3 regions of the Bradyrhizobium sp. USDA 10063 genome follow, and region 1 is predicted to be linked to each of the others. Evidence: riboswitches for the same ligand, from Rfam matches in the RefSeq annotation. Region 1 holds a riboswitch; each other region holds the start of a gene.
The links. A riboswitch is a leader RNA that binds a small molecule or an ion and turns the genes downstream of it on or off. The one in region 1 is predicted to bind cobalamin.
Positions count from the first base shown of each region.

Region 2: it holds a riboswitch for cobalamin, as region 1 does, so the genes downstream of both, metE (5-methyltetrahydropteroyltriglutamate--homocysteine S-methyltransferase) here and ACVJGD_RS18905 (DUF1636 domain-containing protein) in region 1, are expected to answer to the same signal.
Region 3: it holds a riboswitch for cobalamin, as region 1 does, so the genes downstream of both, ACVJGD_RS38510 (DUF1636 family protein) here and ACVJGD_RS18905 (DUF1636 domain-containing protein) in region 1, are expected to answer to the same signal.

Region 1 is NZ_JBSSGP010000002.1:3,519,932-3,525,754, forward strand. It holds gene cobN (cobaltochelatase subunit CobN) at 1-1,685, opposite strand, end outside; gene cobW (cobalamin biosynthesis protein CobW) at 1,703-2,716, opposite strand; gene cobU (bifunctional adenosylcobinamide kinase/adenosylcobinamide-phosphate guanylyltransferase) at 2,730-3,254, opposite strand; gene ACVJGD_RS18905 (DUF1636 domain-containing protein) at 3,251-3,697, opposite strand; cobalamin riboswitch at 3,809-3,989, opposite strand; gene cobT (nicotinate-nucleotide--dimethylbenzimidazole phosphoribosyltransferase) at 4,066-5,121, shown strand; gene cobS (adenosylcobinamide-GDP ribazoletransferase) at 5,122-5,823, shown strand, end outside.
Region 2 is NZ_JBSSGP010000002.1:4,441,742-4,447,564, reverse strand. It holds gene ftsH (ATP-dependent zinc metalloprotease FtsH) at 1-1,320, shown strand, start outside; gene ACVJGD_RS23070 (hypothetical protein) at 1,546-1,743, opposite strand; gene metE (5-methyltetrahydropteroyltriglutamate--homocysteine S-methyltransferase) at 1,794-4,118, opposite strand; cobalamin riboswitch at 4,226-4,425, opposite strand; cobalamin riboswitch at 4,558-4,775, shown strand; gene ACVJGD_RS23060 (ribonucleoside-diphosphate reductase subunit alpha) at 4,891-5,823, shown strand, end outside.
Region 3 is NZ_JBSSGP010000002.1:7,763,832-7,769,654, reverse strand. It holds gene cobN (cobaltochelatase subunit CobN) at 1-513, opposite strand, end outside; gene cobW (cobalamin biosynthesis protein CobW) at 513-1,547, opposite strand; gene ACVJGD_RS38510 (DUF1636 family protein) at 1,544-1,912, opposite strand; cobalamin riboswitch at 2,002-2,219, opposite strand; partial or broken gene cobO (cob(I)yrinic acid a,c-diamide adenosyltransferase) at 2,259-2,900, shown strand; partial or broken gene ACVJGD_RS38500 (nucleotide-binding protein) at 2,940-3,339, shown strand; gene ACVJGD_RS38495 (adenosylcobinamide-GDP ribazoletransferase) at 3,343-3,642, shown strand; gene bluB (5,6-dimethylbenzimidazole synthase) at 3,642-4,274, shown strand.

The DNA.
Region 1 (5,823 bases):
AGCACCGCGTCCGGCAGGCAATCGGCGGAAAGCCCGGTGCTCTTGCCGGGCAGCCATTCCAGATTGCCGTGCTTGCCGAGATGAACGATCGCGTGGGCGTCGAAGACGCGACGAACCCAAAGATAGAATGCCAGATAGTGATGGGGCGGAACGAGGTCCGGATCGTGATAGGTGCTCTTGGGATCGATGTTGTAGCCGCGCGCCGGCTGCACGCCGACAACGACGTTGCCGAAGCGATGCAGACCGAGACGGAACATGCCATCGGTGACATGCGGGTCTCGCGCCGCGTCGCCCCAGCGCCCGGTGACCGCACGACGAACATTGAGAGGGAGCGCGCCAAACGCCGCCTCGTATTCGGCGAACGGCCATGAGGCGCCGCCACGCCGCAACGCGCGGCCTTCGAGTGCGTTGGTCGGTCCCTCCTGCAACAGCCGCATCATGTCGGCCGCATCATCGGGCGCGCCGGGAATCTCGTATCCCTCGTTCCCCATCGCAGCGAGTATCCCGATCAAGCTTTGCGGCGTATCCAGGCCGACACCGTTCGCAAGGCGGCCGTCGCGGTTGGGATAATTGGCTAGGACGATGGCGACCCGTCGCTGGTTCGCGGGCGCGCGGCGCAGCCGCACCCATGCCGCGGCAAGATCGGCCGTCGCCTTGACGCGATCCTCGACCGGTCGGAAAGCTGTCGGCGTGAAGGAGCCGAGGCTCTGTCCGGCTTCCTTGAACGCGATGGCGTTGGCGAAGATGCGCCCGTCGACCTCCGGCAGCACCACATGCATGGCAAGATCGCGCGGATTGAGGCCACGGATCGAGCTTTCCCAGCTCTTTCGGGAGATGCCGGCCTGCGCGACCTGCAGCACGGGACAGTCGGTCTCCGACAATATCCCGGCATTTTCGCGCGCGGTCGCCGTCGCAAACGCCGTCGCATTCACGATGATGTCGGGCGGATGCGCGGCAAGCGCCGCGCGGAGAAATTCGATCGAGCGTTCGTCCTTGAGGCTCGTGACATAGAGCCCGACTACATTGAGCCTGCGGGCTCTGAGCGCAGAGCACAGCGCATTGATCGCGGCCGTATCGCCGCCTGCGACCAGGGCGCGGTAGAAGATCACGACAGCGTTCGCGCGTTCGTCCGTGGCAGGTTCGCCGTTCCAGAAGCCGGCGGCCGGCATTGGCCGCGCCGACGGCGGCCTGTTGCCGTACCCGATCAGATGCGCGGCGAAGCGAAGCGCCAACTGCGCGTTGTCGCTGCCGCCTTCGGTGCAATAGCGCCACAGCTCATAAGTCTCGTCGGCGCCCAACGTGCCGCGCGCGGCCAACGCCGCGTTCCAGTCGGTTTCGCCGGGAATGCAGGCGAACAACGTCCCGCACTCAATCGCGTCGCGCCGAATGCTCTCGACGCCATGCGGCCAATAGCTTTCCCCGCCGAGCATCCGAAGCACGACGATCTTGGCTTCGCGGAGCGTGCGCTCGACATAGAGATCGACCGAGGCGGGATGACCGAGAGCCAGCAGATTGGTCAGGCGGACACTCGGGAAGTCCGCAGGCAATGCAGCGTGCGCCGCGCCGAAGGTCGCCAGATCACTATCCGCTGCAGACAATATGACGATGTCGGCGGTGTCCTGCCCGAGGTCGCGAGCGATATCGCCATCGTCGATGCCGCCGCCGCTGTCGAGTTTCAGATGCATGCTCGCCTTTCAAGAGGCTATCCCGCAAGCGCGCGGCGCGCCGCGTCGGCGTCAAAGCCCTTCAGGCCGATCACGACCAGATGCTCGGCCTGCCTGGCATCGGGCCGCGCGAACGCCAGTTCGACACGGCTGCCGACCGCCTGCACCACGATCGGCGCAGGCTTCTGCGCGATCCGCGCGTGCCCCTTGACCCGCAGCACGCCCGCCAGACCCAAGACGCCGCTGACGCGCATGCGCATCGCCTCCACGCTCTCGGCCGCCGCAGGCGTCACGACGATGCTGTCAAAGTCGTCGTGATCGTGCTCCTCTTCCTCGCCATGATGACCCGCTCGCGCGGCGAGATCGTTCTCGGCATCAGCCTTCATTCCGATGAGCACGTCGGGCGCGAGAGCGCCGTGCGAGCGTACGACCTGGACGCCCTGTCTCAATTGTGCGCCGAGCCGCTGTTCGATGCCGCTGAGCACATCCGATGACACCAGATCGCTCTTGGAAAGGACCACAAGGTCGGCGCAGGCGAGCTGGTCCTCGAACACTTCTTCGATCGGGTCGTCGTGATCGATCTCCTCATCCGCGGCGCGCTGAGCCGCGACCGCGTGTTCGTCGAGCACGACCCGTCCCTCTGATAGTGCCAACGCATCGACGACCGTGACGACGCCGTCGACGGTCGCGCGCGTGCGGACCGCGGGCCACGCGAACGCCTTCAAGAGCGGCTGCGGCAGCGCCAGCCCGGAGGTCTCGATCACGATCGCATCCAGCGGCCCGTCGCGTGTCAGCAGCTTGTCCATGGTCGGAATGAAATCGTCGGCGACGGTGCAACAGATGCAGCCATTGGTCAGCTCGACAATATCGCCGGGCGCACAGGCCTTGGCCGCGCATTCCTCGACAAGGCCGCCATCGAAACCGGCGTCGCCGAACTCGTTGACGATGACGGCGATGCGGCGACCGTCGGCCTGCGTGAGAAGCGAGCGCAGCAGCGTCGTCTTGCCGGCACCGAGGAATCCGGTGAGCACGGTGACTGGAACACGGGACATATTTCAGGACTCCTTAAGGGGAACGTTTGAGCCACAGCGGCAGACCGGCCGCGACGAACACGACGTTGGGAACGCTTGAGGCGATCATTTGATTGAGACGGCCCTGAGCATCGCGGAAGTCGCGGCCAAGCCTGGTTTCGGGCACGATGCCGAGACCGACCTCGTTCGACACCAGAACAACAGGGTTCGCAGCGGCGCCAAGAAATTGCGCGAGCCGCTCCGCCTCGACATCCGGATCACGCCCGGCGAGCATCAGGTTGGAGAGCCAGAGCGTCAGGCAATCGACCAGCACCGCGCAGCCGGGCCGCGATACCTGCGTCAAGGCATCGATCAGCGCGAGCGGTTCCTCTACGGTGGTCCAATCCGAACCGCGCCGGCCACGATGATGCGCAATCCTGTCCCGCATCTCGCCATCGTCAGCGGTCGCCGTCGCCAGATACACGCGCGCAAGGCCGCTTTCGGCAATCACCCGTTCGGCAAAGGCTGATTTGCCCGAGCGTGCGCCCCCCAGCACCAGCGTGGTCGAGAGGGAATTCATTTCGGGGCGCTGCCATCTTCCGGCGACCAACTGACGGGCGGCAGCCGCGCCACCATTCCCCTGCGCAGGATTTCGGCGCGCTCGCGCCACGGCACCAGGCCGTACAACGACTTTCGATAGGACTCGACGAAGGACACGACGGCACCGGCACCCTCGGGCTGGAGGTCGCCGAACAGGAAGGTGTAGCCCTCCGAACTCGAAACCGCGACCGTGGTCGGCCGCTTGCACACGCTCAGGCATTGCACGCGACGGATCTGAACGGCAGCATCGCGCTCGCCTGTAGCGACCTGGATCGCGTCGAACATGGCAGGGCCGGCCAAGGCGCCATCGGACGTCTTGCAGGTGATGCAAACGCTCACGACGACGGGACCGCCAGGCGCGGCGTTCGCGGGCAAAAGTTCATCCGGGCGAAGATCTTGCTGATCGAAGTCGTTGCGATCCATCACGACGCTCAAGTCAAGGCCATGACGGCCGCGAGCTTTGTTGGATCGCGTTCGACGGTGGAACGACCATCGAACTCGTTCCGTCCGGTGCACCCCGCCCGACGAACCTCCAAAGCACAATGCGCGATGGCAGGTCTCCTGGCTCGCGGGTCGTTGCCTCTCGCCGCCTTCCCGGTCATCCCAGTGGCTTCGGCTTTGGCTCGCCGCTTACAGTTGCGGGGGCAGCGCCGGCCTTGCACCGGCTTCCCTTTTTCACCTTCCCGAAAGAAGGACCATCGCCGCCACGCTAACTGTCCCCGCGACGGCGGTCAACCGCAGTTGACCCGCACCTTTCCTTCAGTCACTTAAGGCGCGCTCACGAGGCGCCCATGACCTTCCAAATCCCATCCGACTTGCAGATCCCCGCGATCGCTCCAATCGATCAGACGCTTGCTAAGACAATGCGCGCGCGAATCGACGGCAAAGCCAAGCCGCCGGGATCGCTGGGACGAATCGAAGACCTGGCGGTGCAGCTCGGCATGATCGCCCATCCATCCGCCGCAGCGCTACAAAAGGCCGTCCTGCTCGTATTCGCCGGCGATCACGGGCTGACGGAAGAAGGCGTTTCGCAATATCCGTCCGCCGTGACGGCCGCGATGGTGAGGACCTACCTCGCAGGTCGCGCCAGCGCCAACGCCTTTGCGGCTGCGTCAGACGTCAGCATCCGCGTCGTGGACGCCGGCGTTGCCAGCGATCTGCCTGCCCATCCCGACCTCTTCGATGTCAAGATCCGGGCCGGCACCGCGAATTCCGCGCGGGAGGCTGCCATGTCGACCGAGGAAGCGCACAAGGCGCTCGCGGCCGGCTTTGCCATAGCTTCCCGTGAAATCGAGGCAGGTGCCGACATCATCGCACTCGGCGAGATGGGAATAGGCAACACCGCGTCTTCCGCACTCCTGGTGCATCGGCTGGCGCCCGCTTCCCTGGATGACTGCATCGGAGTCGGCGCCGGCCAGGACGAATCAGGCATGGCGCGCAAGCGCGCCGCCATCCACAAGGCAGCCAATCGCAGCGACGCCACGGCGCCGTTCGAGGTGCTCAGGGAATTCGGCGGCTTCGAGATCGCGATGATGACGGGTGCAGCGCTTGGCGCAGCGGCGCATCACCGTCCGGTCGTCATCGACGGCTTCATTTCGTCTGCGGCCGCCCTTGTCGCCGTCAGGCTGGCGCCGGCGACGCGCGACTATTGCGTTTTTGCGCATCGGTCGGCCGAGAAGGGTCACGATATCGTGCTGACGGCGCTTCAGGCGCGGCCGTTGCTCGCTCTCGACATGAGACTTGGCGAGGGCACCGGCGCGTTGCTGGCGGTCCCGCTGGTGCGGGCAGCGTCCCGCCTGCTGACCGACGTCGCCGACCTCAGCGACGTGCTGGAGGGAAAGATCTAGATGAGCCTGGATCGTTTTCGCGACGCGGTCCGATTCCTGACGATCATCCCGGTCGGCGATTCGAAGGATGCGCCCGATTCCGATTGGCTGGCCCGCTCCTCGCCATTCTTCCCGCTGGTCGGCGCGATCGTCGGTCTGGTTTCGGCGGCCGCCCTTCTGTTCACATCCCTCATACTGGGACCGGTGATCGCGGCGCTCATGGCGGTGATGGCAAGCGTCCTCCTCACCTGCGGATTGCACGAGGATGGCCTGGCCGACACCGCGGACGGCTTTGGCGGCGGCTGGACGGTCGAACAGCGTCTCACCATCATGAAGGACAGCCGGATCGGAACCTATGGCACGCTCGCACTCGTTTTCGCGATCGCATTGCGCGTGGCGGCGCTCACTGAGATGCCGGCCTGGACTGGCGCGGCGGCGCTGATTGCAAGTGGAGCCGCCGGCCGCGCCGTGGCGCTGCCGGTCCTCGGCTGGATGAAATATGCCGGCAACATCTCCTCGATGAAGGTGGCTTATGCACCCTCGACGCTCCGGACAGGCGAAATCGGCTTCGCGACGATCGTGGTGCTGCTCGCGCTGACACCGCTCGCTGCGGCCTCCGGCACACATGCTCCGTTCGCCCTTCTTGCCGGCATCGCTTGCGGCATCGCACTGGCAGTTGCCGTCACGCTGTGGTCGCGACGGCTGATCGGCGGCTATACCGGC
Region 2 (5,823 bases), 920 kb from region 1:
AAGACGCTGATCGCGCGCGCGGTCGCGGGCGAAGCCAACGTGCCGTTCTTCACCATTTCCGGTTCTGACTTCGTCGAGATGTTCGTCGGCGTCGGTGCATCGCGCGTGCGCGACATGTTCGAGCAGGCGAAGAAGAATGCGCCTTGCATCATCTTCATCGACGAAATCGATGCGGTCGGCCGTCACCGTGGCGCCGGCCTTGGCGGCGGCAATGACGAGCGCGAGCAGACCCTCAACCAGTTGCTGGTCGAGATGGACGGCTTCGAGGCCAATGAGGGCGTGATCCTGATCGCTGCGACCAACCGGCCCGACGTGCTCGATCCCGCGTTGCTGCGGCCCGGCCGCTTCGACCGTCAGGTCGTGGTGCCGAATCCTGATGTCGTCGGCCGCGAGCAGATCCTCAAGGTTCACGTCCGCAAGGTGCCGCTGGCGCCCGATATCAACCTGAAGACCATTGCGCGCGGCACCCCAGGCTTTTCGGGCGCCGACCTGATGAACCTCGTCAACGAGGCCGCGCTGACCGCCGCCCGCCGCAACAAGCGGATGGTGACGCAGGCCGAGTTCGAAGAGGCCAAGGACAAGGTGATGATGGGTGCCGAGCGCAAGTCGCTTGTCATGACCGAGGAAGAGAAGCTCCTGACCGCCTACCATGAAGGCGGCCACGCGATCGTCGGCCTCAACGTCGTCGCCACCGACCCGATCCACAAGGCGACCATCATCCCGCGCGGTCGTGCGCTCGGCATGGTGATGCAGTTGCCGGAGCGCGACAAGCTGTCGATGTCGCTGGAGCAGATGACCTCGCGTCTCGCCATCATGATGGGCGGCCGCGTCGCGGAAGAACTGGTGTTCGGCCGCGAGAAGGTCACCTCGGGCGCGGCGTCCGACATCGAGCAGGCGACACGTCTGGCGCGCATGATGGTTACGCGTTGGGGCCTGTCGGAAGAGCTTGGCACTGTCTCCTATGGCGAGAACCAGGACGAGGTATTCCTGGGCATGTCGGTGTCGCGCACCCAGAACGCCTCGGAGGCAACGGTCCAGAAGATCGACTCCGAGATCAAGCGCCTGGTCGAGGAAGGCTATCACGAAGCGACCCGCATCCTCACCGAGAAGCGCGCCGATCTCGAAGCGCTGGCCAAGGGACTGCTCGAGTTCGAGACGCTGACCGGCGACGAGATCATCGATCTCTTGAAGGGCAAGAAGCCGAACCGTGAGTCCGTGCTCGAGCCAACCACGCCGCGTGCTTCCGCCGTGCCGCCTGCCGGCAAGTCGCGCCCGCGCCCAGATCCGGACCCCGGCCTGGAGCCGCAGCCTCAGGCGTAAGCGCAATCAGAGAGCAAGACGTGCAGAAGCCCGGCCTAGCGCCGGGCTTCTACTTTACTTTGTGATTGCTCCACAACAGGCATCGGTGGTTATGGGTCCTGGCCTTCGCCAGGACGACACCGTCATTGCGAGGAGCGCAAGCGACGAAGCAATCCATTCTCCGCAAGCAGCGAAATGGATTGTTTCGCTAGCGCTCGCAATGACGTGGCAGCCGACTGCAGATCGTCATGCCGTCGCGGGCGCGCCGAGATGCACGGCCAGTATGTGCTCCGGCGTCTCGACGACCTCGATCTTCTCGCCATCACCGCCGACGAAAGAAAGCACGGTGCGCTCGCCGTCGCGCCACATGCTGCCGACGAGCGCGATATTGATGTGAACGGGCTGCCCCGTCTCGAACCTCGTGCATTGAATCCAGAAGCGCATGGCGTTCTCCTCCTCAAATCGCCACAGGATACGAGACGGGGCCTCACCGTCTAGGCAAGCGATCGCAATTCGCGCGCGGCGGCGACCATGTTGGCAAGTGCCGGGCGCACCTCCTCCCACTTGCGGGTCTTCAAGCCGCAGTCGGGATTGATCCAGAGTTGGGCATCGGAGAGCCGTTGCCTTGCGAGCTTGAGAAGGTCGGTGATCTCGCCGACATCAGGCACGCGCGGCGAATGGATATCGTAAACGCCGGGGCCGATTTCGTTCGGGTAGCGATAGTTCCGGAAGGCGTCGAGCAATTCCATTTTCGAGCGCGAGGTCTCGATCGAGATGACGTCCGCGTCCATCGCTGCGATGGCGTCGATGATGTCGTTGAATTCGGAGTAGCACATATGGGTGTGGATCTGGGTCTCGTCCTGCACGCCGGAGGAGCAGATGCGAAAACTGTCGACCGCCCAGTCTAGATAGCTATTCCATTCCGACCTGCGCAGCGGCAGGCCTTCGCGCAGCGCGGCCTCATCGATCTGGATCATGCCGGCGCCGGCCGCCTCGAGATCAAGCACCTCATCGCGGATCGCGAGCGCGATCTGCCGGCACACTTCGCTGCGCGGCAGGTCGTCGCGAACAAACGACCAGTTCAGGATGGTCACGGGGCCCGTCAGCATCGCCTTCACCGGCTTCGCTGTCAGCGACTGCGCGAATTGCCACCATTCGACGGTCATGGGGTGCGGGCGCGAGACGTCGCCGTAGAGGATCGGCGGCCGGACGCAGCGCGAGCCATAGGACTGCACCCAACCGAGCTCGGTGAAGGCGAAGCCGGAAAGCTGCTCGCCAAAATACTGCACCATGTCGTTGCGCTCGAACTCGCCATGGACCAGGACGTCAAGCCCGATGTCCTCCTGCCAGCGCACTGCGCGCGCCGTCTGATCCTGCAGATAGGTCTTGTACGCGGTATCACTGAGCGCGCCCTTGGCATGTGCGGCGCGTGTGTTCCTGACGTCGGTCGTCTGCGGAAAGGAGCCGATGGTCGTGGTCGGGAAGCGCGGCAGGTTGAACCGCTCGTGCTGCACCTCGGCGCGCTCGGCAAATGGGCTGGCGCGATGGCGCATGCCGTCATCGACGGCGGCGAGACGCTGCGCGACAGCCGCATTGTGAATCCGGGGCGAGATCTTGCGCGCGGCAGCGGCGGCGTCGGATGCGCGTATCGCTTCTGACGCATGCGCCCGGCCGCTTCCAAGCGCCGCTCCCAGCGCGGCAAGCTCTTCGAGCTTCTGCACCGAGAATGAAAGCCAGGTCTTCACTTCGGGATCGAGCTTGCTTTCCAGCGCGAGATCGATCGGCACATGAAGCAGCGAGCAGGACGGCGCGAGCTGGATGCGCTCCTTGCCGAGTTTCGCGACGACAGGTTCGAGCCGCTCGAAGATTCGAGTCAGATCCGCACGCCATATGTTACGGCCGTCGATCACGCCGAGCGACAGCACGCGCTCTTTCGGAATGTCCATGAGATCGCCGAGCTGCTCCGGCGCACGCACGAGATCGAGATGCAGGCCGGCGACCGGAAGATCAAACGCGACCGCACGATTGCCGTCGAGCCCACCAAAATAGGTTGCCAGCATGATCCTGATGCTCGGCACCGCTTTGGCGATTTCGGAATAGGCGCGACGTAGGGCCTGCTGAGCGGCGGCGTCCAGATCAAGCACGAGACAGGGCTCGTCGATCTGCACCCATTCCGCACCGCGGGCGGCGAGTTCGCGCAATATTTCGATGTAGACCGGCAAGAGCCTGTCGAGCAGCGACAGCGTGTCGAAATGCGGATCCTTGGACTTGGCCAGTTTCAGGAACGTGACCGGGCCGACCAGCACGGGACGCGTCTGATAACCCAGCGCCTTCGCCTCCTCATACTCTTCGATCGGCTTGCGCGAGGCGAGCGCAAAATACTGGTTCTTGCGAAGCTCCGGCACCATGTAGTGATAGTTGGTGTCGAACCATTTCGTCATCTCGAGTGCGGCCACGCCGTGTGCGTGATGGGCATGTCCGCAGTCGCCAGCGTCGCCCTCTACGCCGCGCGCCATCGCGAAATAGGTCGCAAGCGGCACAGCACCGCCGGTCCAGCCGTAACTTTTTGGGATCGCGCCGACCATTGCGCAGGTGTCGAGCACCTGATCGTAGAACGAAAAATCGTTCGACGGGATCACGGTGATGCCGAGCTTCTTCTGCCGCGCCCAGTTGGCTGCGCGCAGCCCGACGCCGGTTTCGATCAGCGTCTTTTCGTCTATCGCGCCGGACCAGAAGCGTTCCAGCGCGAATTTCAGTTCACGGCGCGGACCGATCCGCGGCGTGCCGAGGGACGCAACAGCAAGTGAAGTGGGAGACATTGGCTTAACCCCATGAGTTGGGGGCAAAGGCCGTAGTGACACGTCTGGATTCCCTGAGCGATGGGCGCACGGAATCGCAACCGCACCACCGGGACACCCCGCCCGAGGACGTGTACGTTGTCGAGGCAGGTCTCCTGGCTCGCGGGTCGTCACTGCGGTCCGGCCTTCCCGAAGCCTTGCAGGCTTCAGTGGCAGTTGTGGACCGCGGCTCGCCGCTTACAGTTGCGGGGGCAGCTCCGGCTTCACACCGGCTTCCCTCTTAGCTCCGGAAAGATCTCTCCGAAGAACCACGACGCGTTCACTTACCGGCAAGATCGCGCGAACGTCAACTCGGCTGACATCACGTGCGCGTGGAGCCCGTTGTTCACAGCGCCAGCGGGGGGAGCCGAAATTTTTGCGCTTCGCCGATACGCGCCATTGACACCATTGTCCAAATCGCACCAGATGTAGCTGTCACGGTCCATCATGACGCAAGGAATGGTGGCTAAGAGGGAATCCGGTGATCGCGTATCGCTCGCGAGAATCCGGCGCTGCCCCCGCAACTGTAAGCAGTGAGTTGCTTCCGGCTTAGACGTCACTGATGCGGCATCGCATTGGGAAGACGGGGAGTAACGCCGACCTGCGAGCCAGGAGACCTGCCGTGACAGCAAAATAACGTCCACGGGCGGGGTGTCCCGGCGGTCGCTTGCAGGCTCATGCCGGTCCGCCGCCGGCATCATCACGCAGCGTCGCTCCTGGCATCCGGCCCCAGCAACATCACGGGGTTCGCAAGATGTCACTCTCTCTCGATCGCGAAGCAACAGTCGCGCCTCTCATTAACCTGCGGCCCGAATCGATCGCGGCGCCGGAAGCACAACTTCCGATGCAGGTGATCCGTCGCAACGGCATGGTGTCGCAATTCGATGCCGGCAAGATCTCGGTGGCAATGACCAAGGCCTTCCTTGCGGTCGAAGGTCATACGGCGGCTGCGTCGCGGCGCGTTCACGAAGCGGTCGAGGCGTTGACGGCCGAGGTGGTCGGCGCGCTGTCGCGCCGGATGAGCGAAGGCCGCACCTTTCATATCGAAGACATCCAGGACCAGGTCGAACTGGCGCTGATGCGCAGCGGCCATCACAAGGTCGCGCGCGCCTATGTGCTCTATCGCGAGGAACGCGCGCGGCAGCGCGCCGAGCAGCAGGCGGCGAAATCGGCAAAGGCCGCGGCCGGCCCCGTCATCCATGTGACGCTCGCGGACGGCAGCAAGGTGCCGCTCGATCATGCGCGGCTGGCGATGATTGTCGGCGAGGCCTGCGCCGGACTCGACGGTGTCGAGGCCGCGCCGGTGGTCGCTGAAATCCAGCGCAATCTCTATGACGGCATCAGCCAGGATGAACTGGCGCTCGCCAGCGTGATGGCGGCGCGCACGCTGGTCGAGCAGGAGCCGAACTACGCCTATGTCAGCGCGCGCCTGCTGCTCGACAAGCTCCGCACCGAAGTGCTGTCCGTCGTGCAGGGCGCACCAACCACTGCGTCGCAGGCGGACATGGCGATCCGCTATGGCGAATACTTCCCGGCCTATGTCAAGGTGGGCATCCGCGCCGAATTGCTCGATCCCGAGCTCGGCCGCTTCGACCTCAACAAGCTCGCCGCGGCGCTGAAGCCGGAGCGCGATCTGACGTTCCAGTTCTTGGGGCTGCAGACGCTCTATGATCGCTATTTCCTGCAT
Region 3 (5,823 bases), 4.2 Mb from region 1:
CTCACCGATGGCACGCCCAGCATGGAGGCCCGACGCCAGCGCGAGTTGGGCGATCGCAGCCTGCGCCGCTATCGTTCCCCCTTCTTCGCACAAGGCCCTCAGGTGTCGGAGCGTCGAGACGGGCAATGTCGAGAACGCATCCAGGCGCGGGTCATCACGACAGTCGGCCGGAAGCACCGCAAGCGCGATGTCGCGCTCCTTCGCCAGTTGATGCAGGGCAGCCAGCCCATATGACCAGTAGGATTCGCCACCGATCAAGCGCACCAAGATGCCGCGCGCATGCGACGCCGTCCGCTCGATATAGGTGTCGACCGAAAGCGGATGACGCAGCTCTGCGAGATTTGCGAGCCTCAGCGACGGCAGGCCGCCGCGGCCGCGGCGCCAGCCGGAAGCGAAAGCGGCGAGATCGCTATCGGAGTACGAGAGCACAACAAGGTCGGCCGGATCCTGGCCGAGATCCTTAGGCGTCGCGGTCTCCTCAAGACCGCGGCTCTCGCGAAAGACGACGTGCATCAGACACCAAGTCCCGCCCTGATGGCAGGCTCATCGATATTGTTGTGTTCACCGATCACAACCAGCTTCGACTGCCTCGGCCGCGTGCCCCAGGGTATATCGAACTGATGTTGCACCCGCTCCCCGACTGATTGCAGGAGCAATCGCATTGGCTTGCCCGCGACCGCGATGTATCCCTTCGCGCGCAGGACGTTCTGTTCACGCGCAAGCCGCCGGATCGATGCGACCAAGGCAACGACGTCAGCAACTTCCGGGAGATCGACGACAACCGAGGCGAAGTCGTTGTGCTCGTGTTCTTCTTCGCCGTCATGATGAGAAGGTCGCGCGGCGAGATCGTCTTCTGCAGCTGCTTCGAGACCAAGGATTACGCGCGCATCGACTGCACCGTCGACGACCGGCAGCATCGGCACGCGACGCGGCATTTCGGCGAGGATCGCCGCCTTGGCCGCTTCAACTCCGTCCGCGCCAGCAAGGTCCGCCTTAGTGAGCAGCACGATATCCGCGCACGCGATCTGATCCTCGAACACTTCCGACAGCGGCGTCTCGTGATCGAGGTTTTCATCGGCCGCGCGCTGTGCCTCCACCGCGGCGAGATCCGGCGCAAAACGGCCGGCCGCCACCGCCTCGGCGTCGGCCAGTGCAATCACGCCGTCGACCGTGATCCTTGAACGGATCTCCGGCCAATCGAAGGCCTTGAGCAACGGCTTCGGAAGGGCGAGGCCCGACGTCTCGATCAGAATATGGTCGGGCTTTACCCTGCGCGAGAGCAGCTGCTCGATGGCGGGAATGAAGTCGTCGGCGACCGTGCAGCAGATGCAACCATTGGCGAGCTCGACGATGTTCTCGGCGGGACAGTCGGCGTCCGCGCAGGATTTCAGAATCTCCCCGTCCACGCCCTCGCTGCCGAACTCGTTGACGAGCACCGCAAGCTTCTTGCCGTTCGCGTTGGCAATCAGGTGCTGGATCAGGGTCGGCTTGCCCGAACCGAGAAAGCCCGTGACGACGGTGACCGGGACCTTGGCGAGCGTGTTCATTCTGCGGCCTCCGACAGGACAGCGATGGGTGGAATGCGGGCAAGCGATTGCTTGCGGAAGATCTCTGGCCGGCTGCGCCATGGCACGATGCCGTCGGGCGCCGCCGCATAGGCCGCAGCTCCGGCAACAGGCGCGTTTGCCTCCGACAGGGGTCCATAGACGTAGGACCAGCGTCCCGGCGCGCTGAGTGCAACCGAGCACCCCTGGCTGCAAGCCGACAGGCACTCGACTGGAACAACATTGACGCCTTCCGGCACGCCAGCCTGAAGGATCGCGCTGTGCCGATGCGCGCCTGGCGTGGCTTCGCCTTCCATTGCCGATTGGCCGGCACGGCAGGTAATGTAGACGTGAAGCGTGACGGTCATCGCCCTCCTCGACGTTTGGCGGAGGCGATGAGGCGCACGAACCGTGGACATAGGGGTTCGCTGCCGTCGCGGAGCACCCCGTCCGCCGGTCTCAAATCTCTGCGCTGGCAGGTCTCCCGGCTTGCGGAGCAGGTTTTCCCTTCGATCTCCACCTTCCCAACCCCTTAACAGGTCAGTGGCTCTTGAAGATCTCTCCGGTCACGGTCGCGGGGGCGGCTGCGTTTCAGGCTCAGGCTTCGTGGCTAGAGCCCTATCGCATTCCCTCTTCGCCTGTCGTAGGACAGGAACCAACGCCGCTCCACCATTTGCCCAAGCGTGCAACTTGTCAAGCCAAAGGAACGTCCAGATGACTTCCGAGACTGATACCGCTGAGGAGGAGACCGTGATCTCGGAAGCCTCGCTGGACAACCGCCATACGACCAAAATGGCCAAGAAAAAAGTCGCGCGCGACCGGATGAGGGCGACTAAGAGCCGCGAAAGGGACTCATCATCGTCCACACCAGGGGCAAGAAAAATCTTCTTCGGCCTTCGGCATGATCATGCGGTGCGTAGCGCATGGCTTCCCCTGCGCCGTCGTACAATTCATCAAGCGTGCGTGGGACACCGGCGAGCGCCGCCTGCTGACCGGACGTTTTGGCGATCTGTGCCAGTTCCATGCGATGGGTGAAGGCTTTACCTGGGAAACACAGGACCGCGCCCGCGACATCGCCGCCGTCCGTGCCGCATGGGAAAGCCCATGCAGCTGATCGCCGATCAAGCATTGCGCATGATCGTTCTCGAGGAGATTAACATTGCGCTTCGTTACGACTATCTGGAGATCGGCGAGGTCGTCGAGTTCGTGAAGAATTCAAAGCCACCGATGACGCACGTCGTCCTCACCGGACGTAACGCGAAGAAAGAATTGATCGACGCCGCCGACCTCGTCACGGAGGTGACGCTGGTGAAGCATCCCTTCCGATCCAAGGCGCAGCCCGGCGTCGAGCTCTGACGAAGCTACCGGGAATCCGATTCGGTGGCGCGCGCATTGATGATCCAGGGGGCAGGCTCCGACGTGGGCAATTCGCTCATCGTCGCTGGCCTTGCGCGTGCAGCGATCCGCCGCGGCTATCGCGTACTTCCGTTCAAGCCGCAGAACATATCGAACAATGCGGCCGTGACCGCCGACGGCGGCGAGATCGGACGCGCGTAGGCATTGCAGGCGCAAGTCGCAGGCGTCGAGCCCCATACCAACATGAATCCCGTCCCGCTTAAGCCGGAGACGGAATTGGGTGCCCAGATCATCGTGCAGGAACGCCGCCTGGCGACGCTGGGCGCCCGTGCATACGCTGCGATGAAGCCATCGCTGATGGAGCCCGGTCCTCGAAAGTTTCGGACGCCTGAAGCGTCGCGCCGATCTTGTTCTGGTCGAGGGCGCCGGCTTGCCCGCATTCATGTGGCTGATTCCGCCGGCGCGGTCGGATGGACTTTCGGCCGGAGCCGGACAGCCGCCGGGGCGAAGCGCGGCAATTGCATTTCGTCTCGGGGCTCTTTGTCTCGTGTGCGGTTTCGGGTCGAGCAAGGCGGTGATCGGAGCGATTCTGCTCTCACTGGCGGGGCTGATACTGGCGTGGCTTGCAACGAGGCAGGTCGGAGGACAGACAGGTGATATATTGGGCGCGTTCGAACAGATTGGCGAGATCGCGATCTTGTTGATGGCGACCGCCCTCCTCCATGCGGAACTTCGACTTTGATGATCTCATTCGATGAAGCTTTTCGCCGACAATTGCGCGAACTGTTCGTGTGGCGCCGCGACGTGCGGCGCTTTCGCCCCGATCCGCTGCCGAGCGGCGCCATGGAGCGGCTCATTGAGATCGCCTGCCCATCCCCCTCGGTCGGCCTGAGTCAGCCCTGGCGCTTCGTAATCGTTGATAGTGAAGCGCGACGGCGCGCGATCATTGAGGACTTTAAGACCTGCAATGCCTGCGCGTTAAGCGCCTATTCCGGTGAGCGGGCGGCGCGCTACACGACGCTGAAGCTCGCCGGCCTCGAAGAGGCGCCTGGGCATCTGGCGGTATTCTCGGAAAAAGCATGCGAAACCGGGCACGGGCTGGGTCGTGCGACGATGCCGGAGACCATCGACTATTCCGTCGTCGCGGCCATTTGCTCGGCATGGTTGGCCGCGCGTGCAGAAGGCATCGGGATTGGCTGGGTGTCGATACTCAATCCGGTCCGCATCTGCGAGATTCTCGACGTGCCGGCGTCCTGGAAGTTGATCGCCTATCTTTGCGTCGGCTACCCCCAGGCGGACTTTGACCGACCTGAGCCTGAACGGGCCACGTGGGAATATCGACGAAGGTCGACCGAATTCACGACTCGACGTTAAGGCTGTCGAACATTTCAACGAGCAATTGGAATCGAAAGGGGCCGCCTCTTTGCGACCCCCTGCCGGTGAAAATTGATCCGGAATGAAATGGAGCCCCGGCAAGAGCCATCCTAGAGTTTTCCACAGCCCTGTTCCGTAAGAGCATGGTGTCCCCATTTCCGCGAGTGTCCATTCAAACACCCCTATTGAGCCAGGGCCTTCGCCAGCTGTCCGCCAAAAAGAAAATGGCCCTCAGCTCCGGGGCTGCCGCCTGGGGCCATACTTACCTCAATAAGGCGCTAAACGCATGTCCAGTTTGTTCGGGCGATTGTCCTGAACTTGCGCCAAACCACTGCCGGGGGGCTCGGCGTTAACTTGGAGCGCCGAGGTGTCAGCTCGATCCTAACCTGTCTGGTGTCTCGGGCTTTTCCGCCTACGCCAAAATCCTGCAAACGGCGCCGTTTTCTCGCGGTATCCCATTCAAAAACGACAACGATCAGTCCGACCGGCATCATGCCGAGCGCCAACGTTATCAGCACCATCTCGAATACGCGCAAAGGTTCTCCAATTGCCACAGAGGTTTATGGCAGAACGTAGATCGGGCTGGAGCCGTGAATTTGACGAGCCGATCGCAGTGCCCACGGACGCCAATTTCGTCACCTGCACGACGCGGCTAACTGAATAGCGGCCAAGCCTTTGGTTCTGAGCACTTCTCATCGGGACGATGTTCTTTTGGCCCTAGACAGCAGCTTTTCGAAGGCGATCTTCATTGGATCAATAGTGGCTAGATTCATAAATCTCGGCTGGAAGGTAGCGGAGGAATACGAACGTCTCCCTCTATATGCCGAGAAGTGGAAACCCACGAATGACACTATCCCCAGCCCCGCTCAATAAGGGCCCGGTAGGTATCCATCGACCTCCTCGCTCCCTCGTTTCAAATGAGAAAGGCTGTATGGCTCCTGCAGACGCTCCTTGAAGCAACGGTGCAAGTCCCTCGCCTGAAGTTAAGGCCACGGCTTGGGGGCAGAGCTGAGGCCCTGCTTTATGCGATAGGCCAGCGGCAAGTTCAGTTTCCGCAAGGCTCCAAAGCACGAAATCGGATCCGCCATCCCCGGCGATATCCTCATCCTACGCAGGCTGAACATGTACGCCTCTCCCCCACCGCCGCCGCTGGCTGTGTAGGCCCTGAGCCGATGTCAGATTCCGCGCGTCAGCCGCTTCCTTGCATCGAGGAAATGAACGTCGAAAGACAGGTCGCCGCGTCGAATGGTGCTCGTGGCGCTTCCTTGACATCAGATAAGGGCGCTGCGCGTGGTCGGTGGAACAAGCGGACAACAACTCCTCCGCTCGCCCCGAAGATCCCTCGGAGCGCGACCAACTCGATCTGCTTCGTGCGCTTCCTGGCGATCCGGGCCCCCGCGGCGCGCAAGACTTAATGACGTATCCGTTCTTCGACGCAGCCGCCGATACACGTCGAGCTATGCCAGTTCGCGGTCGACGGGCTGCTGCCGCGCGCAGCCTTAGTCGAGCACGTCGACGATCGCAGTCCGGTTGCGCGGCGTGTCGGTCG